3 regions of the Sporosarcina sp. FSL K6-6792 genome follow, and region 2 is predicted to be linked to each of the others. Evidence: riboswitches for the same ligand, from Rfam matches in the RefSeq annotation. Region 2 holds a riboswitch; each other region holds the start of a gene.
The links. Region 2 has a riboswitch for cobalamin ahead of MKZ26_RS17090 (ABC transporter substrate-binding protein). Riboswitches for the same ligand answer to the same signal wherever they lie in the genome.
Positions count from the first base shown of each region.

Region 1 (10,093 bases), 540 kb from region 2:
GTGATCGATTCACTCTCTAGACTTGTTTAAGACAACTTTATATAAAAGTAATACAGGAGTTAACAAAATTGCACTAACAATGATAGCAATTTTTATCGTAAAGCTCGATGCTACAATCCCAATTACCGGACCACCTCCAATTTGACCAATGGCGTCCACTTGTCCCTTAACCGAAAAGAATGTTGCACGTACAGAGGAATCAGGAATAATTTTATTAAGCCAAATATCCTCTAATGGATACATGACTTGCCTTGTCACTTGAATGATTATATAAAAAATTAGCAAGCTGATCATATACGTTGAGAATGCAAAGCCAATTAATGAAATGACGATGAAGAAGCTGGCCACCAAAAGAACAACATAAATCTGCCTTAGATTTTGGTGGATAGCACTTCGATTCATCAAATGGAGTGCTGCAAAGGAAATAAGCACGACAATGAACTGAATTCCCCCCATTATCACAACTAACTTCTCATTCGTTAACGAAGATATATTTGAGACCTCCAAAAAATGAGCGATCCATAATCGGTCAAAACCTTCACTATAAAACCCAATAAATAAAGAAATGAGAAATAGCATCCTTATGATGAAGCTCGCTTTGGAATAGGAAATAATATTGCCCACATTCTCCTTCATACTTCCAAGCGTAGATATTCTTCCTTCTTTATCTAACGGTTTGAAGTTTTCTTCTTTCATAAAAATCATTAAATAGACGGCTAATCCAATCATACATAGCCCGCCGATAATGATTGGTAGGTTAATCATAAAATAGCCCATTAAAATACTGAGCGGAATAGCTATAATTTGTCCAAGATTACCTGCCTTTGCCCCTTTTATAAACGCTAGTGAAGCACGTTCCTCCCCTATTTCATCTGCAATCCAGGCTTGCTGAGAGCCGCTAGTAAATGTATAGCCAATCCCCCATGCAATTTGAGCCACTAGCACTGTTACAAAATAGGGAAATACCCCTTCAATTAAAAAACCGATTCCTATTAATATATACCCAATTATTAAAGATAACTTCCGACTTTTTAAATCCGAAACAACCCCAGTTGGAATCTCAAAAAGAAAAACGGAAAGCTCCAAAACGGTCCCAATTAACACAAGTTGAAGCGGATCAAGCTTCACAGTTTGCACATGGTACAACAAGTTCACCGTAAATATAAATGTGAAAAATAATTGTGATAAGAAGCATGTAGAAATATAAACTCGATATGGATCTGTTGTTTTTATTTTATTCATTTTCTATCCCCCCAGCTTGATTATAGTAAGAGGGATAGACATTTTCTTGTCCAAATTTGCGGTAATGGGCCATTAATGAACCCCTTGTTTAGCAATCGTGTTAAGTCAGACAATATGTATGTTATAGTAAAAGCACAACTGAATAACGTGTAGAAATTAGGTGCTTTTTTACGTTTGTATAAAAGCTTAAAAGGGAAGTTCGGTGAAAAACCGACGCTGTCCCGCAACTGTAAATGGGAGTACTCTTTTCAAATCCACTGTTCGTTACGAATGGGAAGGGAAAAGAACGCGATGATCATGAGCCAGGAGACCTGCCTATTTCAGTACACACCAATTCCCTACGCGGATAGGAGGTGTTAAGTGCGGCTATGATCGAGCAATTTCTTGTAAAAGCCGCCGTACGAAAGAACGTAATACAAAAGAAACATAAGAGGACTCAATACCTCTTATTTCACTGTGCAGTCAATAGTGTACTTCTGTTTACGAACCATTCGTTACGGCAACAAGCGACCATACAAATTTACGCATACTAGCATCTTCCTTACGTTTAACTAGGAAGATGCTTTTTTATTTCCATAAAAGAAAGGGATTTTAGCCAATGAAACTTGGAACAAAAGAATATTATCTGGATGCATTCAAACATGTCCTAATGACAAACCTCATCATAAGCGAATCACAATCACTGTCTTCAACCTTTTCTTATTACGAAGAACAGATTGGAAAAACAACGACTATAAACGAAGAGGTAAAAAAACTTTATTCACATAACCTCCAAAAAGCATTCGATGAAATCAAACACGAAGTAATCGGTTCACCAGAAGATTAAGCTGAAAAACCAACCAGTAAATAACTGAATCCAACACTATATATGTTGAACAAATGAACACGGCGTTTACGCTTTACAAGGGCTTTTGGGAGGCCACTGAAAAAGCCCTAATAATTAGAGCAAATTAGAATTCCTGCCTATACCGCTTCGACGCTTTGTGGATGCCTCCCGCGATAAGCCAGAAAGGAGACCACTTTCAGTCTTATCGCTCCGGCTACCACGAAGACGCGCCTGCGCTGGGTGTTCTATTTGAGATAGCGCATTTCATTAGCTGGGATGAAATCTGCAACCTGGATTGTGGATTTCTGGACTATAATTATATATGTTGAATCCGGTATATATACTGAGCGAAGGCGCCTTAACAGGGGTAGCCAACCGAACAACGAAGAGTTCGGTTTGTATAATTTCTGCGTTCTTTGCAGAAATTATACAGTTAATTCCAAGATATTATTCCAGATAGGTTAAAGAATACCTCATCTGGCTTATGGCGGGAGGCATCTCCTAGCGCCGTAGCGGTTCAATGGAATTCTTTATTTCAATTTATATAGGTTCAAATAGTAATCACCTTACAATCTCGCCATATACATCTCAAAATTACATTTCTCTCGAAAATATACAACCTAGCGAAGGCGCGGCAAAGGGGTCGCCGAAGCCGTAAGACTGGATGCGAAGCGCTAATCCAGGCTTAGGGCGAGAGGCATCCCCAAAGTGCCAAGCGATCTACAATCCACAACCCGAATAACAGCTCTCTCATTATTGAGCAACACAGCAGATTCCATGGGATTCTTTAATTCAACATATATAGCCGCTTCTTGTACAATTACTTTGGATTGCTTTGAATTGAACGACCTCTATATGATTACCGAGATGTCTTGATGTGTAGGGATGCGACAGGATTATCTAGGAGCAATGAACTGCAATTCCTAGCCACATTTGCCCATCGGTAAAGATGTTATGAATAGTTCGCCGAAAGCGGACTGGAAATGATCCAGTGAAAAAGGCATCAAAAAAAGCGTGGCAGTCATAATAGACTTTCCACGCTTTTAATGTACTTACAGTTCCTGATAATTCCTCTGATGCGTACCACCGTCTTTTACATCTGCATGATACAACGCTTTTAACGCAAAACTCTTCTCTAAGTCAAGCTCTGCCATTATCTGTTTCAGACGTTTTGACAGCTCTTTATCATTCTTTACAAGCTGTTCCATTTTCGTTCTTGAATATTTCAAAATCTGATTCCTCCTTCACATTCAGTTTGTCTTTACAGTATAACACCTATTTAAGGTGATTCGCCCAATTCAGATTTGCTATACTACTGGTAGTAGCAAGAAATGGACAGGAGCGACATCATGTATAAAACAATTGGCATACTTGCACATGTAGATGCAGGAAAAACAACTTTTTCTGAACAACTGCTTTATCATACAAAAAGCATTAAACAGAGAGGGCGCGTGGACCATAAAGACGCCTTCCTCGATAGCCATACAATTGAGAAAGAAAGAGGTATTACGGTTTTTGCAGACCAGGCATCCATTTCCTATAACGGATCTACCTACTACATTATCGACACACCTGGACACGTCGATTTTTCTCCTGAAATGGAACGCGCAATTCAAGTAATGGATTATGCCATTATTATCATTAGCGCAAGCGATGGCGTGGAAGGTCATACGGAAACCGTGTGGCAAATGCTCCACAAACATCGGGTACCTACATTCTTTTTCATCAATAAAACGGATCGTGAAGGAACCGACATTGCAAGTGTACTCCATGAAATTCGCACCAATCTATCGGAAGACATCTGTGACCTTACATCCTCTTTCAATGAAGGAATTATGGAAGATGAACTCATTGAATTTATCGCAGAACGTGATGAAGCACTTCTTGAGACCTATTTGGAATCAGGTTACGACAACGATTTGTGGCTTGCAACATTAAAGAAAATGATTAGCGACAATAAAATCTTCGCCCTCTCCAGCGGTTCTGCACTCAAGGACATTGGTGTCATGGCGTTTTTCGAGAAACTCGATTTATTGACAACAACTTCTTACGATGATGATAGTGATTTCGCTGCACAGGTCTATAAAATCCGCCATGATGACAGTGGGAATAGGGTCACTTTCCTTAAATCACTAAGCGGTACGCTAAGTGTCAGGGATGGAGTGAATTATGGAGATTTCACGGAGAAAGTGACACAGATACGCGTCTATAACGGTAGTAAGTTCAAAGCAATCGACCATGTTCATGCCGGTGAACTGTTCGCCGTTACTGGGTTAACGCAAGCATCCATTGGTGACGGTGTCGGAGCGCTAAAAGAAAAAGCGACCTTTGACATGATGCCTACCCTTAAGTCAAAAGTTATTTTTGACGCTGCCATCCATGTGAAAGAAGTACTTCGATGTTTTAACCTACTCGATGCGGAGGATCCTTCTTTGCGCGTCTTCTGGGATGAACATTTTCAAGAAATTCATGTTCACGTTATGGGCGTCATCCAGCTCGAAGTACTCCAACAAATTGTTAACGAGCGTTTTTCGATTCAAGTCTCCTTCGGTGAACCTAAAATCCTGTATAAGGAAACCATTGAAACATCCGTAACGGGTTATGGTCATTTTGAGCCTTTAAGGCATTACGCGGAAGTACATCTTTTAATTGAACCAACCGAAAGGAATAGTGGCATACAGTTCGACAACGTCTGCCATGCAAACGATTTACTTATTGGTCACCAAAACGTAGTACGCGGCCATTTATTCGAACGAGAGCATCATGGGTTATTAACCGGCTCAGCTCTCACAGATGTCAAAGTAACGTTACTGACAGGCCGAAGTCATAACGAGTACACATCTGGTGGCGACTTTAGAGAGGCTACTTTCCGGGCACTGCGACAAGGTTTAGAACAAGTTCCCAATACGTTGCTCGAACCCTACTACGATTTCAAAATAAAAGTGGACTTGGATAATATGGGAAGAGTGCTGTCAGACATTCAACAAGCACATGGCAGCTTTGACGCACCAGAAACAATTGGCGAAAAAGTTATTGTAAAAGGGCGTGTGCCAGTTGCTACATTTATGAATTACAGCACCGTCTTTGCTTCATTCACCCATGGTAAAGGGACGCTTAGCCTGTTATTCGGGGGCTATGACCGTTGTCATAACCAGGAACAAGTCATTGAAGAAATCGGTTATAACAAAGAAGCGGATCCCGAATACTCGTCCACTTCCATTTTCTTGACCAAAGGAAAAGGCTATTCCGTTCCGTGGGATGAAGCCGAGAAGGCAATGCATTGTTTATAAATAAAACCCATTGTCATGTCTGTTGATTAACCAAAGTAACCAGTGAGTAACGTGATAACCTACTGGGCGCTATGTGTATAGTTGACTTTGGACTGCTTTGGATAGAATGACTTCTATACGATTACCGGGACGTCTAGACATGTAGGAATGCGACAGGCAACTATTCGCAACAGGATTACTGAAAAGAGTGTGGCTAGAAGTGACGGAGTCACTTCTAGCCACACTTGCCTCACGGTAAATATGTCGTGATTAATTCGCCAAAAGCGAACCGGAAATGATCCAGTGAAAATGGATTATTCCAAGCCCTGCTCACCAGTATTTTATTCGAATAAATGGTTAATCAACAGACGTGACCCATTGTTGTTTTATTCATGTAGCACAGACCACCTGTACTTTTAGACTATTTAAAATAAATCGCGATTGACTTTAATTTCAAATGAATATACGATTACTACTATTATTAATTCTATGAAAAACTTCTTAGAAGAACGGCCAGCTAGTAAAACTTATTTCAAAGATTCAAGTGTTTTTTATTAAAAGAAAACCAATTTCCTTATGAAGGGTATGAATCGATTTGACTTTAACTAGAAACAACGACTTACTATTACAAAACATCACACCTGATGAATCATTTCCGGTTTCATTCAAAGAATTAGAAGCGGCTGCAAAAGAAAAGATGCCCGCTGGTGCATTCGGCTATATCCAATCCGGGGCGGGTGGCGAAGAGACGCTACGAAAAAACGTCTCCTCTTTTTCAAATTTTTCCATTGTCCCTCGATTTCTAAATGATGTTTCTACATTGGACACGTCTGTAAAATTATTCGGCCATACATATCCTTTTCCTCTATTAATTGCACCTGTGGGCATGCAAAAAATCGCACATGAAGAGGGCGAGATTGCTACCGCTAAAGCAGCAGCCACGCTTGGCATTCCATTCATTCAAAGTACAGTATCTGGTTTTTCAATTGAGGAGATTGCAGAAGCTACTGGCGACAGTCCAAAATGGTTTCAGCTCTACTGGTCAAGCACTAACGATGAAATTGGTTATAGCATGGTTAAGAGAGCCGAGGAAGCTGGTTTTGAGGCCATTGTCTTAACAGTTGACACAGTGATGATGGGATGGCGTGAAGAGGACGTACGCAATCAATATTCCCCTTTGAAGCTAGGCTTTGGCAAAGCGAACTATGAAACAGATCCGGTATTTTTGTCCTCCATTCCAACTAACGATTTTGACTCCATCATTCAAGGGATACTGGATAATGTTTACCACCCTACACTAAGTTGGGCCAAAGTCATGGAGTTAAAGAAAAGAACGTCCTTGCCAATCCTCTTAAAAGGGATTTTACATCCAGAAGATGCAAAGCTTGCTATCCAAAACGGCATTGATGGCATTATCGTTTCAAACCACGGCGGACGTCAGCTTGACGGGGTTATTACTAGTATTGATGCCCTACCAACAATCGTAGAAGCGGTAGGAGGCAAAATTCCTGTACTATTAGATAGCGGAGTTCGTCGGGGCACAGATGTTGTCAAAGCGCTTGCACTAGGGGCTGATGCAGTTTTAATTGGCAGGCCATTCGTGTACGGATTAGCGGTAGATGGACAAAAAGGCGTTGAAAAAGTATTGGAGAATATCCTTCAAGAAATGAAAGTTTCCATTTCATTATCGGGCGTTTCTGCTTTAAAAGATCTTCGCAACTTACTAACAACGAATTCTCCTAAAGCTTTTTAAAGATAACGAAATACTTCATCTATAAGAGAAAAGTAAAGCCACGTTCCGCCTGGAACGTGGCTTTACTTTTTGTCCAATTAATCTCCAAGTCGAAACACCAAAAAAAGTTCATTAGGATCTTTTTCATGCATGCTGGACACCTTTACTCCCTTTATCAGCTCAAAAGGAGTGCTTGTTTCAAGGAACTCAATATAATCACTCGTCGGATAATAAAGGATAATATCTACAGATCGCTTGTGCTGGTCGACTGACCGTAGAACGTTAGCAATAACCGTCATGAAAATCTGGATTGAAAACGGATTGAAGAAATAAAACCGGTTATCCTCCGCCTCCACTTCATATTCCTCTGCCAGACAGCATTCAAAGCTGATGTACGTGTTTGACCGTTTGACTTTTTGCATATAACTTGCTTGGTTTTCAAGTGCTTCTTGATACAGTTGCCCGCTCATTTCAATGCCTGTAACCGAAACACCACATCGATTATGTATATAAAATGGCAGCCTGCCTTTGCCACACCCAAAATCCACTAATCTGTCGGTTTTCTTTAATTCATAGACCTCAAAAAAATCATCCAATGCCTTATAGGGTGTCGCTTCGTAGCGGTTATAATGAGAGGACTGATGCAGCCATTCACGCACTCCAACAGTATTAATGCGCAGTAACCGATCGCATTCTTTATCATACATAGCCATTTCTCCCAACTTGTTTATACCCATTGTATCAAAACACCCGAAAAAAACTTGGACATTTTGAAAACATGCCCAAGTTTTTTATTCTAGATAAGTTGAAATAAAGATTCCCTTTAAATCCGCTACAGCGCTTGGGGATGCCTCCCGCCCTAAGCGAGGGCACTGAAAAAGTACGATTTCCTTCAATCCCGTTGATTTCCGTTCCGAGCGGACGCTTTCCGCGGGCACGGCTTCAGCCTCCTCGTCACTGCGTTCCTCCGGGGTCTTCAGCTCGCGCTGTTCCCGCTGGAGTCGCCGCTCTTCACTACAATCAACTAGTTTTTACTATAAAAAAGAACTTTTTCAGTGGCTCCCCCTAAGCCAAGCAGCTTCGCCGCCTGTCCTAGGGCATCGGCTACTCCTTATAAGGTACCTTCGCTCAGTTTATTTAGGTATCCAATTGTTCAGCATATATACTCTTTGCTGTTGTGGCATTATACGCCTCAATGTCACTTTCCATCCTTACTTAAGCGTCGAGTTCAATACAGCTACTTGCCCAGCCTTCTTGGTGGCTTTCATTTCGGAAATAGCTTCCAGATGTTTCGTTGTATCAAATTCATTAACACTTTTCGCCACTACCATTGTAGCGATTCCGTTTCCGATTAAATTCACAATCGCACGTCCTTCACTCATAAAACGATCCACTCCAAGAAGCAATGCTAACCCTTCAAGAGGAATAATTTGTAATGCAGCTAAAGTTGATGCTAAAACGATGAATCCGCTGCCTGTAACGCCCGCAGCTCCCTTTGAGGTTAACATTAATATTAATATTACTGTAATTTGTTGTCCTAGTGTTAAGTCGACACCAAACACTTGCGCCAAAAAGACGACCGCCATTGAAAGATAAATAGATGTACCATCAAGATTAAAGGAATAACCTGTCGGGATTACGAGGCCAACAACAGATTTTGATGCTCCGTAACGCTCCATCTTATCCATCATTCTTGGCAGAACAGATTCTGAAGAACTTGTACCTAAGACGATTAGTATTTCTTCCTTGATGAATTTCAGGTAATTCCATAAGCTAAATCCATTCATCTTACAAATGATATTTAATATGACAAAGATGAATAAAAACATCGTAATATAGACTGACATCATTAATTTACCCAGTGGTACCAGTGAAGTCAGCCCGTAATGACCAATTGTATATGCCATCGCTGCAAATGCGCCAATCGGGGCTGCTCTCATGATATAACCTATAATTTTAAAGAAGACGAGCGAGAGTTTATCCATGAACTCTATAACCAATTTGCCCTTCTCGCCAAGAGCGGCAAGGCCTACACCAAATAAAATGGAGAAGAATAACACTTGTAGAATATCGCCTTTTGCAAACGCATCGACCATATTAGAAGGAACAATCTGAGTGACAAACTCAATCCAGTTAATACTTTGTCCACCTTCAGCAGTATATTTTGATACATCGCCTTTTTCAAGTTCATTGTAGTTGAGTCCTGCTCCCGGTTTTACAAGATTAACAACGATTAACCCAATAACAAGCGCTAATGTTGTAACAACCTCGAAGTAAATAAGAGCCTTACCACCAACTTTACCAACCTTTTTCATATCTCCCATTTTCGCGATCCCAAGTACAATCGTTAAAAATATAATAGGGGCTATGACCATTTTCACAGCATTTATAAAAGTATCTCCTAGTGGCTTCATTTCTTTTCCGACGTTTGGCCACACGAGCCCTACTACTACCCCAATCACAATTGCGATTACTACTTGAACGGTTAAATTCTTAAATATTCTCACCTTTAATCCCCCTTTAAACTGAATACTTCATCATTACTAATTAATACAAATGATAGCGCTTTCAGTAGGGTGTGAGAAGTTTATGGTCATAACGGCTATTTTGGTCTTTTTGGTCTTACTTTTTTTGCTGATTGGATACATAACGATTTATTGGTCTTCCAACCCCTCCGTATTGGACATCGAGGGTAATGCCACCGCTTTTTTCCAGGTAATCTAAATAGCGGCGAGCTGTCACTCTAGCTATTCCGATTGCACCTGCCACCTCTTCGGCAGAGCGCGGACCGTCTTGGTTCTGTACATACATCGTAATTTCATTTAAGGTGAATTCATTCAAACCTTTTGGTAAATTGTTGCCTGTTATTTTCTTTGAATGCTCGGAGTAAATCAGTAAATCAAGCTGTTCTTGTGAGATCACTTCGGATGCATTCAAGCTTGTCCTGTATTTTCGATATTTCTCCAATGCCTGCTGGATTCGCTGAATTTTAAATGGCTTAATAATATAATCCATCGCACCATT
Region 1 covers NZ_JBBOSA010000001.1:2,943,044-2,953,136, forward strand. The annotation lists gene MKZ26_RS14400 (AraC family transcriptional regulator) at 1-4, shown strand, start outside; gene MKZ26_RS14405 (MFS transporter) at 10-1,242, opposite strand; cobalamin riboswitch at 1,384-1,575, shown strand; gene MKZ26_RS14410 (hypothetical protein) at 1,841-2,068, shown strand; gene MKZ26_RS14415 (hypothetical protein) at 3,121-3,297, opposite strand; gene MKZ26_RS14420 (translation factor GTPase family protein) at 3,418-5,358, shown strand; gene MKZ26_RS14425 (alpha-hydroxy-acid oxidizing protein) at 5,933-7,090, shown strand; gene MKZ26_RS14430 (class I SAM-dependent methyltransferase) at 7,168-7,776, opposite strand; gene dctP (C4-dicarboxylate transporter DctP) at 8,281-9,576, opposite strand; gene MKZ26_RS14440 (response regulator) at 9,692-10,093, opposite strand, start outside.
Region 1: it holds a riboswitch for cobalamin, as region 2 does, so the genes downstream of both, MKZ26_RS14410 (hypothetical protein) here and MKZ26_RS17090 (ABC transporter substrate-binding protein) in region 2, are expected to answer to the same signal.

Region 2 (10,093 bases):
GACATGTCATCGAGGTCTACCCAGTACCGTCGTTCCGCGGAAAACCGGTCGCCAATTTGCTTGCCATCTTTATCAAGAAAGACAGAAGCTTTTGGCACGCTTAAAGAAGGTGCACCTGTAATTTGAGCATAGAGCCTGAGCGATAGGAAGATGGTCAGCACCGCCATTATCATCGTGACGGATAGCAGCAACAGCCTTCGTAATGCCGAGCGTCTTTTTTTCTGTTTCACATATACTGTCCGTTGCATACGATCCCGTCCCGTCCATATCTTTGCATCTAGTATGGGACGCATGGAAACAGATTAAACGGAATATGCGTAAAAACATGCATTGCTCGGATAGATTGAAATGTAGACCGTAAAAAGGATATAATAAGAAGATGTTTTCATGAAAAGGACAGTGAGTATATGGAATCGCGGGAAAAAGGGCGATATGTAACGATTAAGCTCCATTCGTCAATTCGCCATCCAGGCCAAGACGAGGAGAAGCATGAATTGAATGCAAAAGGTTTGCTGATTGAAAAAGCAGGCAAATCTTATTTGAAATATGAAGAACAACAAAGTGGAAAGTCGATTCAAACAATTGTTAAATTGGATTCTACAGACGCACTTATTATGCGTCGTGGTGCAGTTACGATGCGATTGCCATTTGTTGCAGCTGGGGAACGTCCAGGAACGTACGGCAGTGGACCGGCGACGTTTGACTTAGTTGTCAAAACGGACAAGCTCGATTTCAAGGAGCAAGAAGACAATTCCGGAGGACGCTTCAATGTGCATTACGATTTGCATGCAGAAGGATCGCTTCTTGGAACATACGAACTGACTATTACATACACGGAGGGAACAATATGAACGCGGTAGAACAGATTCAACAAGAGGTAAAAGTGGCACTTCGTCAAGCTGTAATTGATGCGGGTTTGGCAGAAGAAACGGCAATACCGGACATTATGCTTGAAACGCCTAATAACAAAGACAATGGCGATTATGCGACGAACATTGCTATGCAACTGACAAAGTTAGCGAAAAAGCCGCCGCGTGCAATTGCGGAAGCGATTCTTGAAAAACTAAATACGGATGGTACTTCGATCGAATCGATTGAAATTGCAGGTCCTGGTTTCATCAATATAAAATTAAAAACGGATTACTTAGGCGGCATCGTCAAGACCGTTCTTGAACAAGGCGAGAACTACGGCCGTTCAAACTTTGGCAATAAACAAAAAGTCCAAGTTGAATTTGTTTCTGCTAATCCGACAGGTGACCTTCACCTTGGACATGCACGTGGAGCTTCTCTTGGTGATTCTCTATCCAACGTTCTCGATTTCGCTGGCTACGATGTGGCACGTGAATACTACATTAACGATGCGGGAAATCAAGTGCACAACCTTGCCAATTCTGTTGAAGCACGTTATTTCCAAGCACTCGGGTTGGATAAAGAAATGCCTGAAGACGGCTACCAAGGACCGGATATTATTAATATCGGTAAAATGCTGGCAGCTGAATATGGCGACAAATACGTCAACACGCCAGATGAAGAGCGTTATGCATTCTTCCGCCAATATGGCCTGGAGCATGAATTAGAGAAGCTAAAAACAGACCTTGCGAATTTCCGTGTGTCATTTGATGTCTGGTTCTCTGAAACTTCATTGTATGAAAACGGCAAAATCGATGTTGCTCTTGATAAATTACGTGCCAACGGCCATGTCTTTGAAGAAGATGGCGCAACATGGTTCCGTTCAACAACTTTCGGTGATGACAAAGATCGTGTGTTAATCAAAAACGACGGTACTTACACGTATTTGACGCCGGATATCGCGTACCATGAGGATAAATTGTTCCGCGGATTCGATAAACTTATCAATATTTGGGGCGCAGATCACCATGGTTATATTCCACGGATGAAAGCGGCAATCGAAGCGCTTGGTTACGGCAATGACACGCTCGAAGTCAGCGTCGTACAAATGGTTCAGTTATATAAAGACGGTGAAAAGTTCAAGATGAGTAAACGTACGGGGAAAGCCGTAACCTTGCGTGAGCTAGTTGAGGAAGTTGGTCTGGACGCAGTCCGTTACTTCTTCGCCATGCGTTCAGGTGACTCGCAGATGGACTTCGACCTAGATCTAGCGATTTCTCAGTCGAATGAAAACCCTGTGTACTACGCACAATATGCGCATGCACGGATTTCATCAATCTTGCGCCAAGCTGATGAAAATGGCATGGCTGTATCTGTGGATAATGTTTCTTTATTGCAAGCTGAAAAAGAGTTGGAATTACTGAAGAAAATCGGTGACTTCCCGCAAGTAATCAGTGATGCAGCGAGAATTCGTTCACCACACCGCGTTGCAACATATATCCAAGAACTAGCGGCTACATTCCATAGCTTCTATAACGCAGAAAAAGTATTAGATCCAGACAACCGCGAATTATCGGAAGCACGTCTGGCACTAATTACAATCACACGCACAACAATTGCAAATGCATTGAAACTTATTGGTGTTTCTGCTCCAGAAAAGATGTAATAAAATTGAACGCCGTACTTGAGAGATTGTTATCTCTCAAGTACGGCGTTTTTCACATGCAGATATTCTCTCTCTATATGTTGAACAAATGAATACGATGCATGCTCTTTTACAAGGGCTTTTGGAAGGCCGCTGAATAAGTCCAACTACCTGGAATGAATTAGAAATCCTGCTTATATCGCTTCGACGCTTTGTGGATGCCTCCCGCGATAAGCCAGAAAGAAGACCGCTTTCAGTCTTATCGCTCCGGCTACCACGAAGGCGTGCCTTCGCTGGATAGTCTATATAATAGAATGCACATTGCATTGTCGGGGAAAAGACCTGTAGCTCGTAGTATGTCTCTCTTCAATGAAATTAGTATAAAATAGTACTCACATTATAATCTCAGTCCAAACATCTCAAAATCACTTTCAATAATGTACACTCCAGCGCAAGCGCGTCAAAGGGGTAGCCGAAGCCATGAGACTGGATGCGAAGCGTCAATCCAGGCTCATGGCGAGAGGCATCCCCAAAGCGCCAAGCGATCTGTAATTCACACGCCGAATTAAAACTCTCTCATCATCGAGCGACACAACAGATTCAACGGGATTCTTTAATTCAACATATCTAAATCTACAAATCTCCCTCACTATCGACACAATAAAAATTTGTAGTATACTGAAAGTTGTACAAAATACATACCAAACATAAAGGTGCCCCGCATTAAAAACGGGGTTAAAAGGGAAGTCGGTTCAATGCCGGCGCGGTCCCGCCACTGTAAGTGTGAGTTAGTCGCAATGTGTCACTGGAAAAAGTTCCGGGAAGACGCGGCAAGCCTTGAACACGAGCCAGGAGACCTGCCTTTATGGATCACACGTACCCTACGAGGATAGGATTAGTGAAAATCGACGTCACTGTGCGTCCAGATTTTTACTCAGCTTATTCCTCCGTAGCAATTACGGGGGATTTTTATTTGGAACAAACAGGAGGAAAACAACATGAAAAAGATTTGGCAATTAGGATTAACGGCATTTTTGGCAGTATTCTTGCTCGCAGCATGTGGAACAGCTGCAACACCAGATAAGCCGAAAGTAGATGGGACACCGGAAGCCGAAGTGGTTAAAGCTGAATTCCCACTTACGCTAACGGACTCGGTTGGCAATGATATTACCCTGGAAACTGCACCGGCAACAATCGTTTCTATGGTGCCAAGCAACACGGAAATATTGTTTGAACTAGGTCTTGGGGATGCGATTGTCGGCGTCAATGACTACGATGATTATCCAGCAGAAGCACTTGAAAAAGAGAAAATCGGCGGCCAGGATTTCAACGTCGAAAAAATCGTTTCCATGAACCCTGAAATTGTTTTTGCACATGAATCAGGACTTGGAAAAGGCAAAGAAGGACTGCAACAAATCCGCGATGCAGGAATCCCAGTCTTTGTTGTAAAAAATGCAGCAAATTTCGAAGAAACGTACACAACGATTGAAACAATCGGTCAAGCGACTGGTAAAACAGTAGAAGCAGAAAAAATCATTACGGATATGAAAGCAAAAGTAGAAGAAGTATTGGCGAAATTAGTAACAGTCGACAATAAAAAAACAGTTTTCGTTGAAACATCGCCAGCACCAGACATTTACACACCAGGAAAAAATACATTTATGGATCAAATGCTAGAAATGATCGGTGCTGAAAATATTGCTGCTGATCAGGAAGACTGGTTTATGATAGCTCCGGAAGAAATTATTAACCGTAATCCGGATGTAATTATCGTGTTGTATGATTATATCGAAACGGCAGTTGCAGACGTTTATGCACGCCCAGGTTTCGATACGATTACGGCAATTAAAGAAAAAGCTGTTGTTCAAGTTAAAGAGAATATCACGAGCCGTACAGGCCCACGTCTTGCTGAAGGGCTTGAAGAAATAGCAAAAGCCATCTACCCTGAGGCTTTCGGTGAGTAAATCCAGCGTTGCCTACATCGTTTCCGCCGCCGCACTCGTTGTGGCGGTGTGGCTCGGTGTGTCAATCGGGTCTGTGAAAATACCGATTAGTACATTATGGAATGCGGAGGCGGATGCAACAGCTACCAATATTTTGTGGAAGATTCGTATGCCGCGTGTCGTGCTTGCCGGACTTGTCGGCGCATCGCTCGCGATTTCGGGAGCTGCTTTCCAAGGGTTGCTGAAAAATCCGCTCGCTGATCCATACACCCTCGGAGTGTCATCCGGCGCCTCGGTCGGTGCTGTTATGACGCTCTTTTTTGGTATTTCTATCCCGTTTTTAGGCACTTATACGCTTCCTATATTCAGTATGGTTGGTGCTGCATTAACAATGTTCCTCGTTCTTGGATTTGCACGCCTCGTTGACCGAGCGATGAAAATGGAAACAATTATTTTGACTGGAATCATTTTCGGTTCTTTCCTCGGTTCTGTACTATCACTTATGATAGCGCTCACAGGGGAAGAGTTGCGTCAAATTATTGGTTGGCTACTCGGCAGTGTATCAATGCGGGGATGGAATTATATTACGATGATTTTGCCATTCGTCGTCGTAGGTTCATTCATGCTGTGGCTGAATCGCCGCGAATTAAATGCGATGTTATTTGGAGAAGAACGAGCGCATCATTTAGGTGTCAACGTCAAACGCCGTAAGTTTGCCATTTTGATTGGTGGATCCATCCTGACAGGTTCGGCAGTCGCGGTGTCCGGCACGATTGGCTTTGTTGGTCTAGTCGTTCCGCATATGACGCGGCTTCTTTGGGGATCTGATCATCGCCATCTCCTGACATTATCGTTCATGAACGGTGCAACGTTGCTCATCATTTGCGACTTAATTGCCCGGACAATCATTTCGCCGACAGAACTTCCGGTCGGTGTCATCACAGCGTTTATCGGTGCACCCGTATTTGCATTTATCTTCTATAAACAACGGAGGAAAGGAGGCATGTGAAATGTTAAAAGTCGAAAATATTTCCGGGGGTTATGGCAAAGAATCCGTCGTGAAAGCAGTGACATTCAATGTCAATAAAGGCGAAGTACTCGGCATACTTGGACCCAATGGCAGTGGTAAATCCACACTTTTGAAAATTATTTCAGGAATTCTCCCGAAGGAAACGGGTTCCGTCACAATTGACGGGCAAGATGCTTCTACTTATTCACAAAAAGAATTCGCCAAAAAAGTAGCCGTCTTGCCACAACTCCATGCACATGCATTTTCCCACACTGTTCGAGAAACGGTAGAACTCGGTCGCTATCCGCACCAATCAGGACTATTTTCATCATGGTCAGATGAAGACGAGCGCGCTGTCACCGGTGCCATAAACAGTATGTCCATCACACGCTATGCGGAAAATTCGATCGAACTCCTATCCGGCGGCGAACAGCAACGCGTTTTCGTCGCACAAGCACTCGCTCAAGAAGCACCGATTTTATTACTCGATGAGCCAACGAATCACTTGGACATCGCTCACCAACAACAATTACTCGATACGATTCGTCAACAGGCAATCGACAAAGGACTCACGGTTATTTCAGTGTTTCACGATATCAATTTGGCTTCTTTATACTGCGACCGACTTCTCTTGATGGATAAAGGGCGGATTGCCAGAATAGGCGTGCCACAAGACGTAGTGATGGAAGAGGCAATCGAATCTGTTTACGGTGCGCGAATAAAATCACAGCCCCATCCTGAATTGCCAAAACCTCAAATTACACTGCTGCCGGATACCAAAGAGGAAATTAAGCCTTTCGCCGTTGTAAAAGAGGACTTTTCGATAGCATCGGACTTTGTTGCATTACGAACAAAATATCCGTTGAAAACCATTTCCTCCGCCGTTCATAATGCTGGAACAGGCTGGTATCGGTCGTTTGTCAATCGTCATGTTGATGCTGATTACAATGTAGACGACGTCAAAGCTGAAAATACTGCCTACCTTGAACAGCAAGGTTTTCATCTGACGGATACGGTCGGTATGATGACCGCGGTCATGACGGAGCATGCTGAAGTCGAGGAATACACTGGGAGTTTCGGAACGATTCTTATCGCAGTAACAGCTGGCGTCGGTAATGCTGTCGATGTGTCGCAAGCACTCACTCGTGATCAGAAACCTCGCGTCGGTACAATCAATACGTGGGTTATCGTCAATGGCCAGCTACCTGATGAAGCATTTATCCAAGCAATGATAACGGCAACAGAAGCGAAAACGAAAGCGCTCCAAACGGAATCCGTAACAGATCCGCTCACAGGCACAATTGCGACAGGTACATCGACGGACAGCCTACTAGTCGCGGCAACACAACAAGGAGAATTCCTCCCGTATGCAGGTCCGATTACGCCGCTTGGAAAACTAATTGGCCACGGAGTTTATGACTGCACAGTACGGGCAATCCGTGCCTACAAAAAGGCGAAAGGGTGGACAACTTGATTCCTGCACATTTTATCGCCATTGCAATTGGTTTTCTGCTCGACAGAATGATTGGGGATCCACCGAAATGGCCGCATCCAGTCCGCTTAATTGGGACGTTCATTGCCAAATTGACTAGTGTTATGAATAAAGGTCGGTTCCGCACATTAAAAGGGGCGTCTACACTCTTCATCACAGTCGGGATTGTGTTAGGCATCGTTTTTGCTTTAGTAGGTTTTGCCTATCAATTCAATATCTATGTAGGTATTGGTGTGGAATCAATTCTGATCGCCGTCGGGCTAGCACAAAAAAGTTTACGCGACGCTGCACTTGACGTTTACCGTCCGCTTGCTGCACAAGATTTACCTGCAGCACGAACGAAGTTGTCATGGATTGTCGGTCGCGATACCGATAAACTAAGAGAAAGTGGCATCGTACGTGGAACAGTTGAAACTGTGTCAGAAAATATTGCGGACGGCATTACATCGCCATTATTTTGGGCATTCCTTCTGGGTGCACCCGGTCTTTGGATGTACAAAGCAGTGAATACACTGGATTCGATGATTGGTTATAAAGACGAACGATATGAGAAGTTCGGTAAATTTTCTGCACGCGCGGACGATATCTTGAATTTCATACCAGCACGTGTGACGGGTTTTCTAATCATTTTATATGCGCCGAATAAAAGTCAGTTGTCCTTTTGGAAACGCTTTGCTGGCTGGAGTAAAGACGCAAGGAAACATCCAAGTCCGAACAGCGGATTTTTGGAGGCAGCGACGGCTTGGCAACTTGGCGTTACACTTGGCGGAACAAGTACATACCGCGGAATCGTATCGAAGCGACCTGAGCTTGGTCCAGGCAACACCCCGCTAACCGCAATACATATTAAACAAACAATTACACAGATGCATATCATAGTGTTTATTTTCTGGCTAGTAATGACGGTGATTGGAGTGGCTTTATATGCAGTTGCCTGAACATGGCGCAAATCCGCACAACCTTTACGCAACACTGGGCATTGAACAGCCTATACGTTTATTGGATTTCAGTGAAAATGTCAATCCGGCTGGGCCTCCTGATTCAATTACCAAGATGTGGCCAAGTTTACGAGATTTGCTTACGGCTTATCCAAATCCAGAAGGGGAGCCGTTTCTGTCAGCGGCGGCTGATTACCATGGCATTTCGACCGATTATATATTCGCAGGGAACGGGGCGGCAGAACTGCTGGCACTTTTAGCAGAGCGCTATCGTGCAAAGCGAGCGATTGTCGTGCACCCGACATTTTCCGAATACGAAGCGACTCTCTTGGCGAAGGATGTGGAGATCGTTCGCGTTATTGCATCGGAAAGTGACGGCTTTAAATTGCCGCTGGAAGCTATCCTTGAGGCGATGACCTCAGCATCAGTTCTGTACCTTTGCACACCAAACAACCCAACTGGAATCATGCCTGAACGCACGGATTTGAACGTAATTATTAGGCGCGGAGCTGAAGTAGGTTGTGAGGTCGTATTAGACGAGGCTTTTATCGATTTCGTTGATGAATCCCTGTCTTTCATCGCAGAATTAAAGAATAATCCGGACGTCATCATAATTCGCTCTATGACGAAAATGTACGCCATTCCTGGAATACGACTCGGGTATATCGCGGCAAATCCGTCGGTAATTAGGGGGATCAAAGCACTCGCGCCGCATTGGAATGTGAATGGTTTAGCCGCTCGAATCGGGGCGGTGTGCTTACAGGAAGAGCAATATCGCGAACAGGCAATTCAGTATAGTAATCGTGAACGGGAAAAAATGACACGGTTTTTAATAGACAATGCGTGCAACGTTACGAATTCAGTGACGAATTTTATTTCATTCACACTTAGTTCTGGCCGTGATTCGAATAAGTTGTATAAAGATATGCTCACACGTGGAATCGTCCTCCGCCATTCACAAAATTTCCGCGGCATGGATGGCAGATGGTTGCGGATTGGCATGAAAAAAGATGCGTCAATGAACATCTTGAAGGAGGAGCTGTTGCAATGGTTCGCGGAAAACTGACATTCATAAGTGGCGGCGTTAGAAGCGGGAAAAGCTCCTATGCAGAAAAGCTGCTTGTTCATGAAGCACAGAAAAATGCGGCCCGGCTAGTTTACATTGCCTCCGGCGTCGCAACGGACCCAGAAATGCAGGCGCGTATTGTACAACACAAATCTGATCGATCCACTCATAGTTGGACAACCCTTGAACAACCAGTCGAGCTGGAAAAGGTATTGCCCTCCATTCAACCGGGGGATTACGTGTTATGGGATTGCCTGACGACATGGCTAGCAAATGAGTTATACACAGGTTGGGAGTCAGGAAAACCTTGTATTGGACAATCGGGTTGTATGCAGCGCAAGGAAACACAGTTGTACACAACGATTGATGCACTGTTGTCGCAAGCAGCTCATCTCGTTATTGTTTCAAATGAAGTTCTAGACGAACTGCCATCAGAATACGCTGAAACGGAAATCTACAGTAAATGGATTGGCCGCATTCACCAAGCGCTTGTCTCAAAAGCAGATACAGCAATTGAAATGGATTACGGAATCCCAATCATATGGAAAAATGATCGGCAGGAGGTGACGCAATGAATGGGCTGATTGTTTTAGGAACAGCATCAGACTCTGGAAAAACGATGATTTGTACAGCGTTGTGCCGCATTTTATCGGACGAAGGCGTGCGGGTAACACCCTTCAAATCGCAAAACATGTCTCGTTTTTCAGCGATAACGGAAAATGGCGAAGAAATGAGCCGTGCACAATTCATTCAAGCAAAAGCTGCTAGAACGAAGCCGTCGATTTATATGAATCCAATTTTGCTGAAACCAGTTGCGGACATGAAATCGGAAGTATTTTTTTTCGGAGAGAAATTTGGTCCAATTGTTGGAATGGCGTATCGCGAACAGTTCTTCACGCGTGGAATTGAGGCCATTAACACGTCGCTTACCAAGCTGGCAGAAACGTACGAAACGGTCATTATTGAAGGTGCGGGCAGCCCCGCGGAGGTGAATCTCAACGACAGGGAAATTGTGAATATGCGCGTGGCAGAAATTGCGGATGTACCTGCTATTTTGGTGGCAGATATTGATCGCGGAGGTGCTATCGCATCAATCGTCGGGACGCTACAACTATTACCAACTGAGCATCGAAAACGTGTCAAAGCTATTA
Region 2 covers NZ_JBBOSA010000001.1:3,487,044-3,497,136, forward strand. The annotation lists gene MKZ26_RS17075 (transglycosylase domain-containing protein) at 1-248, opposite strand, end outside; gene MKZ26_RS17080 (DUF1934 domain-containing protein) at 408-851, shown strand; gene argS (arginine--tRNA ligase) at 848-2,515, shown strand; cobalamin riboswitch at 3,189-3,373, shown strand; gene MKZ26_RS17090 (ABC transporter substrate-binding protein) at 3,493-4,458, shown strand; gene MKZ26_RS17095 (FecCD family ABC transporter permease) at 4,451-5,446, shown strand; gene MKZ26_RS17100 (adenosylcobinamide amidohydrolase) at 5,448-6,920, shown strand; gene cbiB (adenosylcobinamide-phosphate synthase CbiB) at 6,920-7,876, shown strand; gene MKZ26_RS17110 (pyridoxal phosphate-dependent aminotransferase) at 7,863-8,942, shown strand; gene MKZ26_RS17115 (bifunctional adenosylcobinamide kinase/adenosylcobinamide-phosphate guanylyltransferase) at 8,924-9,517, shown strand; gene MKZ26_RS17120 (cobyric acid synthase) at 9,514-10,093, shown strand, end outside.

Region 3 (10,093 bases), 2.0 Mb from region 2:
AGTTGGCGTATGACCGAAGACGACTGTCCTGTCTCCATCATAACCTGTGTGGAACTCTTCGCGGATCCACATCAATATATAGGGATCTGTTTCAGCAATTGATTGTGTAGGGTGAACGCCTGCATGGACGAAAACATAATCATCGCGTTCGATAATGTGATCCAGGTTTTGAATGAATTCAAGGTGTTTGTCCAATATTTTGGAATTCAATACAGGTTTAACAAATACCTCTGCATCTGGCATCATAAACTCACTTTCGTTGAGACCGTAACTTTCTAAGGTTTTGCTACCGCCACATCGATTGATCCAATGTTTCCAAGCTCGTTCCTCGTTTGTAGTCAAGGCTTTGATCATCAAGTCTTCATGATTTCCTTTTAGGACAAGGGCTCCTTCTGATTTCAGCTCGATAACCTTATCAAGTACCTTTCTCGAGTTTGGCCCACGGTCTACATAATCACCTAACAGAATGAGTTGATCGTGATTAGAATCGTACTCCACATCGGATAATAAACGTTCAAACATTTCTAATTCTCCATGAATATCACTCATTACAAGTGTGCGTTTCATTCTTCTTCATCCTTTCGGAAATGCTTTATATTACTCAAACCTATCAAGTTTGTTGATTAACCATATTATTACATATGGAACAAGAGTCTACAGTCGACTTGTACATTTTTGGCTCTTTTTGGCCGAAATAATAGCCACACCTTTACCACGGGTCAATTATATCTTGAAATTATTTGGAAACTATCGTCCATTCCACCGCTTTAGTTACAGTATGACGCTATATAGAAAGTGTAACTGGCTTACATCAGAAAAGGAAATGCTATAAAGAAGGGGCAGACAAAATTGCTCCTTTATGGAGAGGAAAGTGGTTATTCACTCCTTCCCAATTGGTTTAGAGCTTAGTGTAACTGTCACTTTTAGGAGCGACGGGCGGTGTCGACTACCCTACGCAACAAGAATTGCCTATAGCGGTGCAGTAGTCGGTCGAACCAAAGCGATTTAAAAGCATCTGTACATAAGGCATCTGGGGTTTAATCATAAAATTAATTAGTCATTATTGGATAACTTGGGTTACTCAACGCATGTGCATACTTAAATTGATAATACGGTAATGTAAATGCGACATTATTGATAATAAAGATTCTTGTGTTCTAATTTTATTTTAAAGTAAATGTTTTTATGTATTTAGTGATTTTGGCTGAATGGTTTGATGAAGAACTTTATTTCCGGGGAAATATTTTGTAGTTGCTATAAATAGTAATAATAATCATATATATCATTAGTTCTAGAGTTTATTCATCCGAGAACAATGAGTAAATACTTATTTCTCGGTTAATGAAGGGGAACAAAAAATGATTTTCTATTTGATTTGATTAAAAAGTAAAACTATATAACTAATATATGAGAGAGGTATCGGTGGTTAAATGTATTGGAGTTGGTTTTTGACCTGATTAGATAAGTTGTAACTTTGCCACCAGCAAAACGGACTAATAAGAATACGAGGAGGGTTTTTATGAAAAAGAAATTTGGTTTGTTTCCGTTACTATGTTTAGTCCTACTACTTACACTTTTTTTGAAACCTGTACCTGTGGCTGCTTGCTCATGTGTAATGAAGCCTTCAGTAGATAAAGGATATGCACGTTCGCAAGCAGTTTTCAGCGGAGAAGTTATCGGAATAAAGGACAATAACGGGCTGTTAGGCAGGCGTGGGAAAACGGTCCTATTTAATGTGAAAGAAACATGGAAGGGAATTAATGAAACGGAAGTTGCTATTGCGACAGGGAGTAGTGATGGAGATTGCGGCATAGCATTTGTCGTTGGCGAAGAATATTTGGTATATGCTAGGCTATCTGATATGTACGGGGATGAATCGCTTACGAGTATAATTTGCGATCCAACGACAGAGCTTGGAAATGCTGCTGAAGATATTGCTATTTTAGGCCAAGGCCAAGTTCCAACACAAGATGTTAAATCTGTTGATAATGGGAAATCAACCGTCTTAATTGGTGGTGGAGTTGTTTTTATAGCTGGATTGCTTGCGATTTTTGGGTGGTACCGGGTTAAGAGAAATAAATAAGAAATAAAACCAATTGCCGAAACAGAATCAAAGTTTCGGCAATTGGCTTTATTTTTGGTTTTCTTATGGATTTATCCCGCATTAACGGGCAGTAAGACCCCCACTTCAAGTATTCAAGGACACAAGAAGAATAAGTGGGGGATCAACTGCCCGTAAAAGCCCGAATGGTTAAACTAACAATCAGTGGGGGGAAGAACCCCCCGTCTGATTGAAGATTAACTTTATTAAGTGAATGCCATCATCCGGTCAAGTGGACCATCGGGTTTTATTATATCGGCTAGATCTAGAATTGGAATCGGGAAGTAGGGGAAGCCCCAATAGTATGGCGTGATTTCATAAAGCTGGAAATAAATAACGAGAGAAGTGTCAGCGATATAGAAATCCTGGTCACTACGGATTCCTTTGAATGGTTCAAGCAACTCAATATTCCAGTCTTTGATCCGCTGATTTATGATATCCGACAGTTTTTTCTCGTAGTTGCTACCCTTTTTGAATAAATCCTTCAAATCGTATTGTTTACCGGTTTTTGTATCAAAGGTCAGTGATTTAACGATAGTCATCCCATGTGCACCGCCTGTAAACGAATAGACGATGAGATTCAGACTAAGGATACCGCGTTGATTGTTCTTTAACTCGTAGTTGGCAAGTAATTCCACGAGGTCTTTCTCGTAAAAACTTTGTTCGACTAGTATTTTGTTCAGAGTGGTTATGATGGCATGGTTAATAGTACTTTGCGCATTGGGATTTGGTAATTGGGTAACAACAGGGTAATATACTTTAACATCCTTTGAGGCGTGAGGCAGTCTTTTTGTTGCAATTGATACTGGTAAATCCACTGGATACGTCCTTTCCTTCTCAATAGAGTAGTACATCATATGTTCAATTGAGTTAGGAAAGTCGAAATAATGGCTTGTAAGAATAAAACAATACCTTTTTTAATTCGGAAGTTGTACCATACATATATTGAAATAATGAAGTTTATTGAATCCGCTGTGGCGATAGAAGGTCCCTTGAAAGTCGCCTTCGCTGTTTATTCATATATCCAACTTATATAGAAACTACGGGTGGGATCCTGGAGCTATAGAATGACACATAGCGTCGTTCCGTGTAGAATTAATGTAACGAGCAGCGATTGAGGAGGTTTCAATATGATGAAAAAACAAAAAGAGTACGAAAATAAATTGAAGAACTTTGATCCGGAGTCCAGTATGCCGGAAACAGAAAACCATTATTCAGACGAAAAGTTTTGGGGAAAAATGATGAAATACGGGAAACTGGCGGGGAAGACAACAGTCTATTATAGCTTGCTTCTTTTCTACGTTGCAAAAAGTCCTGAGGTTCCCAAATCGACAAAGATGATTATTGTCGGTGCACTCAGCTATCTGATTTTCCCGATCGATCTCATTCCAGATTTCATACCAGTAGTCGGACTGGTTGATGATGCCGGGGTCATAGCCGCAGCCGTATTTAAAGTGATTTCTTATATTGATGAAGATATAAAAAATAAAGCAAAAGTGAAAATGAATACACTACTTGGTTTTAAATTCAATGATGAAGAAATAGACAAACGATTATTATAATGGAAAGAGCTAACAAGGAAATGAAAAATTCCGAGTTAGCTCTTTTTGTTTGAATTTCTGCTGTTATTCATACACAATTCTTGGGGCCTTACGAATAATAATCTCCCAGTTTGTTCCGGTACCAATACGATAGGCATCTGCAAAAGATCCTTGATTGATAGCAATGCCGATATTGTCGAGGGAGTTCACATAAACGAGTGGCTCACCAATATGCAAGTCTGCAAATGATCGGCCGAACGTCATGATGTTGTTGTAGATTGTACGGCCATCTGTCGTAATCGATACTTCTATTGAATCGCCATACTGTTCTACGATTTCCTTGAATTGTTCTCGGCTTATATTGGTCCAGAGATTGCCGAAGGGACGGTCGATAATATCTACTATTCCTGTAATTGTTTCATCCACAATGGTGGACAATTTCAATGGTAGTGCAATAATAGTTGATGGATTAACTGATGCACCAATTTCTTCAAATTGGATAATTCCAGCAGCTAGCCGCGCACCCGTGTAAGCGAATATATCGCGTCCGTGGAAGGTATGCGATTCACCTGAATTTGGAAGCCGGTTTTTTGATTCATCGATTTCCCGGATCTCCGTTATTTTGATGAATTGCAACACATGCGTTAATGTCCCGTTATCCGGCGTAATAATATAGTGATTATCCGCAGTCTTCGCAACGATCGCACGACGGTTCGATCCAACTCCTGGGTCGACAATTGATACGAAGACCGTTTCACTTGGCCAATAACCGATCGATTGTAATAACCGATAGGAAGCTTCCCAAATATTGTATTGAGGAATTTGATGTGTGATTTCAAAAATTGGGATTCCGCGTTGAACGGAGTTTGCTACGCCATGCATCGCACTCACTGCACCATCACTTTTGCCGAAATCGGATTGAAAAACTAATAAACCTGTTGTCATTACAAATCCACTCCTCATCCCTATAGTTTATGAAAGTGAGAAACAAAAAAATCCCGCTCAAATCAATCGTTAACCGATTGAAAAGGACGGAATTCATCACTTTACTTTTCTCTTCAATGCTCGTATGTATTATTGAATAATTTACACGATTATGAATCAAAAGTCAACAATGCTGCATGATAAGGTTCTATAAAAATGCCTGTCACTACTACGAATCAATAGTGTAGTGTGACTAGTATCTTCCTGTTATTTCCGAAATGTTGTCCGATTTTAAAGAAAATGAACAATCAGAGCAATTAGTAAGGGAAATATAGTTGTTTTGAATTGATTTGAATGACACCATTCTTCGCTTTTTGGGCTGTTTTATGTTAGAATTTAAGTTCATAACAGAAGAGGACGTGACGTTTAATTGATCACAATTACTATACCAAATCCGGATGTAACAATTGTACAACGTAAACAAGAAATGGGTGCCGATGTTGCGCCGATAAAACCAATTTATGGATTTATTGATTTACATGAAATTCCACGTGATAAAGGCGGCATCATTTTGTTTTATAATAACAAAGATGAATTGCTGTTTGCTGGGAAAGCACGTAAACTGCGCCAACGTGTTAAAAAGCATTTTGAAGACACGGTCTCTCCAATCAAAAATCATCGTAACGAAGTGCATGAAATTGCGATTATCGTTGTCGAAGACCCGATGGAACGCGAAATTTATGAAACGTATATCATTAATACACAACGTGCGAAATATAATCTTGATAAAGTATTTTTTGAGTGAACAACAGAGCTGACTGCCATGTGCAATCAGCTTTTATTTTTGACCATTTATGTTGAACAACACGAATGAAGTTCTTTATTTCAATAATACATAGGAAAAGGGTGGGAACATGGACAAGAGACTACAAAAGATTGTCGATGAAGCGCAAGAAAAGTTTGGTTTAGATGCTTACCGAATGGCAAGACATTCGATTTATAAAGAACGAGATACTATGGGGGATGCTTACTATACGTTTACTATGGAGTGGTTTCCTAAAGAGTTAAACGAGCCAATCGAAGAAGGTTATAATCCCGAGGGAACAGCGATTGTTGAATATGCAATTCAAAAGCAACACTTTAGTAATGTGTCATTCGTACAAGGTGAATCATTTTCTACAAAAACGCACTTTCCGGATAAAGCCGCTGCTGAAGTCGCTGCATGGCTTGAAAAGGAAACTGGATTGGTGTACGAACAGGATTTCAAACTAACGCAAGCGAATGCAAATGGGTTTCAATTTACATCAGACATCGATGGTATCTATTTTTCTCCGAGCTGTATAATTGAAGTTGAATTTGATGATGTTGGCAAGCTGACTTCTTATCATTCATACGGAACGATGCCTTCGCGAAATCTCGTTGAGCAGTCAAAATTCACGTTAACACTTGAAGAAATTGAACCAATCGTCAAAAAACAGCTTCAACTTATAAAGTTTCCATCTGAAACTGAAAAACGTTTTGTTCCCGTCTATGCAATGGAAGAAGTGTACGTAACGGTTGACGGGGCCCGAATCATCCCATTTATGGAACATGAGCGTTCAGAAGTTAAAATTGATGAAGTAATCGAATGGAATAAACCGTTAGAACAAAATATTGATCGTGAAGAAATCACAATTGTTTCCGAAGCAAACGTAGAAGAAGCATTCGGTAACGTCGACGCAGGTAAAAAACTGACGTTGTCGGCTGATCAAATTGAACGTAGTAAAAAAGTTGTTCGGGATGTACTACGAGCTGAATATCCTGATGAATCAGGGAAGTGGAAGCTGTCCCAACTTCGTTGTCAAGAGAATTTTATCGAAGCGCATTGTGAAATAAATGAAGAAAACCCAATGATTTTTAATCGAAAAGTAGTTGTTTTCATGAATCCGGAAACGATGAAGGTGCTGAATTATCTTGATAATGGCTCGATGTTTGAGATTTTTGAAGCCTTTCTGCCTGCCGCAAACGCGGTCGTAACACCTGAAGAAGCATTTGAGAAAATGATACCCTATATTACGCTTGATCCGACTTATGTATATGACGAGTTCGCAGGTAAGTATATTCTTTGCGGCTTGTTGGATGCGGCGGAATGTGTTGATGCGGTGACAGGGGAAATTGTCGATTTAGGAGATATATAGGTTCAGTTAATTAATTATATATGTTGAACAAATGAATACGGCGTATGCGCTTTACAAGGGCTTTTGGGAGGTCACTGAAAAAGCATTAGCACTTGGAATGGTTTAGGATTCCCACTAATACCGCTTTGACGCTTTGTGGATGCCTCCCGCGATAAGCCAGAAAGAAGACCTCTTTCAGTCTTATCGCTCCGGCTACCACGAAGACGCGCCTTCGCTAGATGGTCTATGTGAGAAAGAGCTTTTCATTATCTGTGATGCAATTTGTAAGTTGGAGCACGTCTTTCTTGACTATAAGTAGTATCAACTAGTAATCACCTTATAATCTCAGCATATACATCTCGAAATTACATTTCTCTCGATAATGAACACCCTAGTGCACGCGCGGCAAAGGGGTCGCCAAAGCGCCAAGCGCTCTACAATCCACACCCCGAATTAAGAGAAAACTGAAAAAGTTCTTTTTTATAATAAGAACTAGTTGATTGTAGTGAAGAGCGGCGACTCCGCCGTGCCCGCGGAAAGCGTCCGCTCGGAACGGAAATCAACGGGATTGAAGGGAATTGTACTTTTTCAGTGCCCTGGCTTATGGCGGGAGGCATCCCCTAGCGCCGTAGCGATTCAATGGAATTCTTTAATTCAACATATATAGTGTGTAAATGGGGATTGGATACACGTTTCCCATTTATGTAATAGTAATGATAAGTGACGATAAATGAAAAGAGTATCCAATTATTGTTTACGCATTCTTGAAGTCGGTATACTTAATGCCTCTCTGCAACAATAGAAATTAGATATGAATAAAGAATTGGAATATTTAAAAGTTTGTGTTATAGTCAAGGGGATATTTCGATAATTGAATATGTGTAAAAATAGGTGCGGATTAATACTGATGTATTGGTCTGCTTAAAAGGGAAGTTCGGTGAGAATCCGACGCTGTCCCGCAACTGTAAATGGGAGCGATTTCGTTTAAACCACTGCTTTTTATAAAAAAGTGGGAAGGTACGAATAGCAATGATCATTAGCCAGGAGACCTGCCTCTTTTTATAACACATGTTGACCTACGAGGATAGGGGGTGTTAAGGACGCGCGGATGAGCTATGCCTATTTTTAACAGGCAGCTTTCTTTTAGTTGGGATTCTGGCGCTCTTTAACAACTTCTCTTATGAAGTTGTTTTTTTTATGGTCAGAAATAAGGGGAAGCGCTGCGAACAGCTACAAATAGGATAATTTTTGGTGAAGTGAAAGCGTTTACAAATCTCAGAGTCATAACCATTCAGATTGGGGGAAAATAGTATGACGAATACACTTACATTTTTACCAGGACTTGAAGGCGTGATTGCCACTGAAACATCCATTTCGCTGCTCGATACGGAATTGGGTCAGATTATTATCAAAGGATACGATTTAATCGAGCTTTCAAAAACCAAAGGGTATCTTGATATTGTCCACTTGCTAATGGAAAATACCTTGCCGTCTGATACTGAAAAAGCAGGTGTGGCAGATAAATTGAAAAAAGAGCATGGTGTGCCAGAAGGTGTCACAAAGGTTTTGCAAGCATTGCCTAAAGAGACACATCCAATGGACGCATTGCGAACTGGGATATCTGTTTTAGCGGGCTATGATAAGGAAATTGATCAGCACACTCTAGCTATCAATAAAAAAAGAGCTTACGAGTTACTTGGCAAAATTCCGGAAATAATTGCGAACAGCTTTCACATATTACAGGAAGAGGAACAAATCCTCCCGTTGAAAGAATTGTCATACAGTGCTAATTTCCTTTATATGATCACAGGGAGGAAACCGACAGAGTTGGAAGAATCTATTTTTGACCAGTCGCTACTACTTTATAGCGAGCACGAAATGCCAAATTCCACCTTCACCGCAAGGGTAATTGCCTCGACGTTTTCGGATTTATATGGTGCATTGACTGGAGCGGTTGCTTCTTTAAAGGGCTATTTACATGGAGGAGCGAATGAAGCAGTCATGAATATGCTTTTAGAGGCCGGTTCTGTTGACGCATTTGAATTGTTATTAGAAAAGCGTTTACGTGATAAAGAGAAAATTATGGGGTTTGGTCATCGAGTCTATATGAAAAAGATGGATCCAAGGGCCTTGGTAATGAAGGATGCGTTAAAGGAGTTATGTGCGCTAAAGGGTGACGATCTCCTTTACCAAATGTGTGAGGCGGGAGAAACCATAATGGAAAGAGAGAAAGGACTTTATCCAAATCTAGATTATTACGCGGCACCGGTATATTGGATGCTGGGCATTCCAATCCCATTATACACACCAATCTTTTTTGGCTCGAGAACAGTAGGATTGTGTGCGCATGTTATTGAACAACATGAAAATAATCGTTTATACCGTCCAAGGGTTCATTATATAGGCGAACGACACAGCAATCATTCAACTGGGGAGTTGTAACTGGCCGTTCACCACAACAGCGATACACTAGGCATCACTTAGTACTATTCTAAACAAATTGAAAGCGGAAAGGAAGAGTTAGATGTTGAAATTGAAAGAACAAATGACAATGGATACACTGATAGAGGAAATTACGGACTATGTTTTAAATAAAGAAATTACAAGCGAGGAAGCATATAAGACAGCACATAATGTGTTAATAGATACAATCGGGTGTGGAATATTGGCATTAAGCTATCCGGAGTGTACGAAATTACTAGGACCTGTAGTACCGGGTACTATTGTTCCAAATGGCAGTCGTGTACCTGGTACATCGTATGTACTGGACCCGGTCCAAGGCGCATTTAATATTGGCTGCATGATACGATGGCTCGATTATAATGACACATGGTTAGCTGCTGAGTGGGGTCATCCGTCCGATAATTTAGGTGGCATTTTAGCTACAGCGGATTATCTAAGCCGTTTACGTCTCTCGGAAGGAAAAAAACCACTTGTTGTACGTGATGTATTGGAAATGATGATTAAAGCACATGAAATCCAAGGCGTACTGGCATTAGATAATAGTTTGAACCGTGTTGGACTTGACCATGTTCATTTCGTCAAAATTGCTACAACTGCGGTCGTCACCAAAATGCTTGGCGGGGGACGTACAGAAATAAATAATGCGTTGACAAATGCCTGGATTGATGGCGCAAGCCTTAGAACGTATCGTCATGCACCTAATACCGGTTCACGAAAATCGTGGGCAGCAGGAGATGCAACGAGTAGGGGTGTACGACTGGGGATGATGGCAATGACAGGCGAAATGGGTTACCCGACAGCGCTATCCGCTCCGGAGTGGGGATTCCAAGATGTTTTATACAATCAAAAGGAATTAACACTGGCACGTCCTTTAGATTCTTATGTGATGGAGAATATACTGTTTAAAG
Region 3 covers NZ_JBBOSA010000001.1:1,509,153-1,519,245, reverse strand. The annotation lists gene MKZ26_RS07200 (metallophosphoesterase family protein) at 1-567, opposite strand, end outside; gene MKZ26_RS07195 (hypothetical protein) at 1,520-2,083, shown strand; gene MKZ26_RS07190 (DUF3298 and DUF4163 domain-containing protein) at 2,308-2,919, opposite strand; gene MKZ26_RS07185 (YkvA family protein) at 3,232-3,663, shown strand; gene MKZ26_RS07180 (SAM hydrolase/SAM-dependent halogenase family protein) at 3,727-4,587, opposite strand; gene MKZ26_RS07175 (nucleotide excision repair endonuclease) at 4,997-5,371, shown strand; gene MKZ26_RS07170 (hypothetical protein) at 5,481-6,743, shown strand; cobalamin riboswitch at 7,595-7,793, shown strand; gene mmgD (citrate synthase) at 8,034-9,164, shown strand; gene MKZ26_RS07160 (bifunctional 2-methylcitrate dehydratase/aconitate hydratase) at 9,247-10,093, shown strand, end outside.
Region 3: it holds a riboswitch for cobalamin, as region 2 does, so the genes downstream of both, mmgD (citrate synthase) here and MKZ26_RS17090 (ABC transporter substrate-binding protein) in region 2, are expected to answer to the same signal.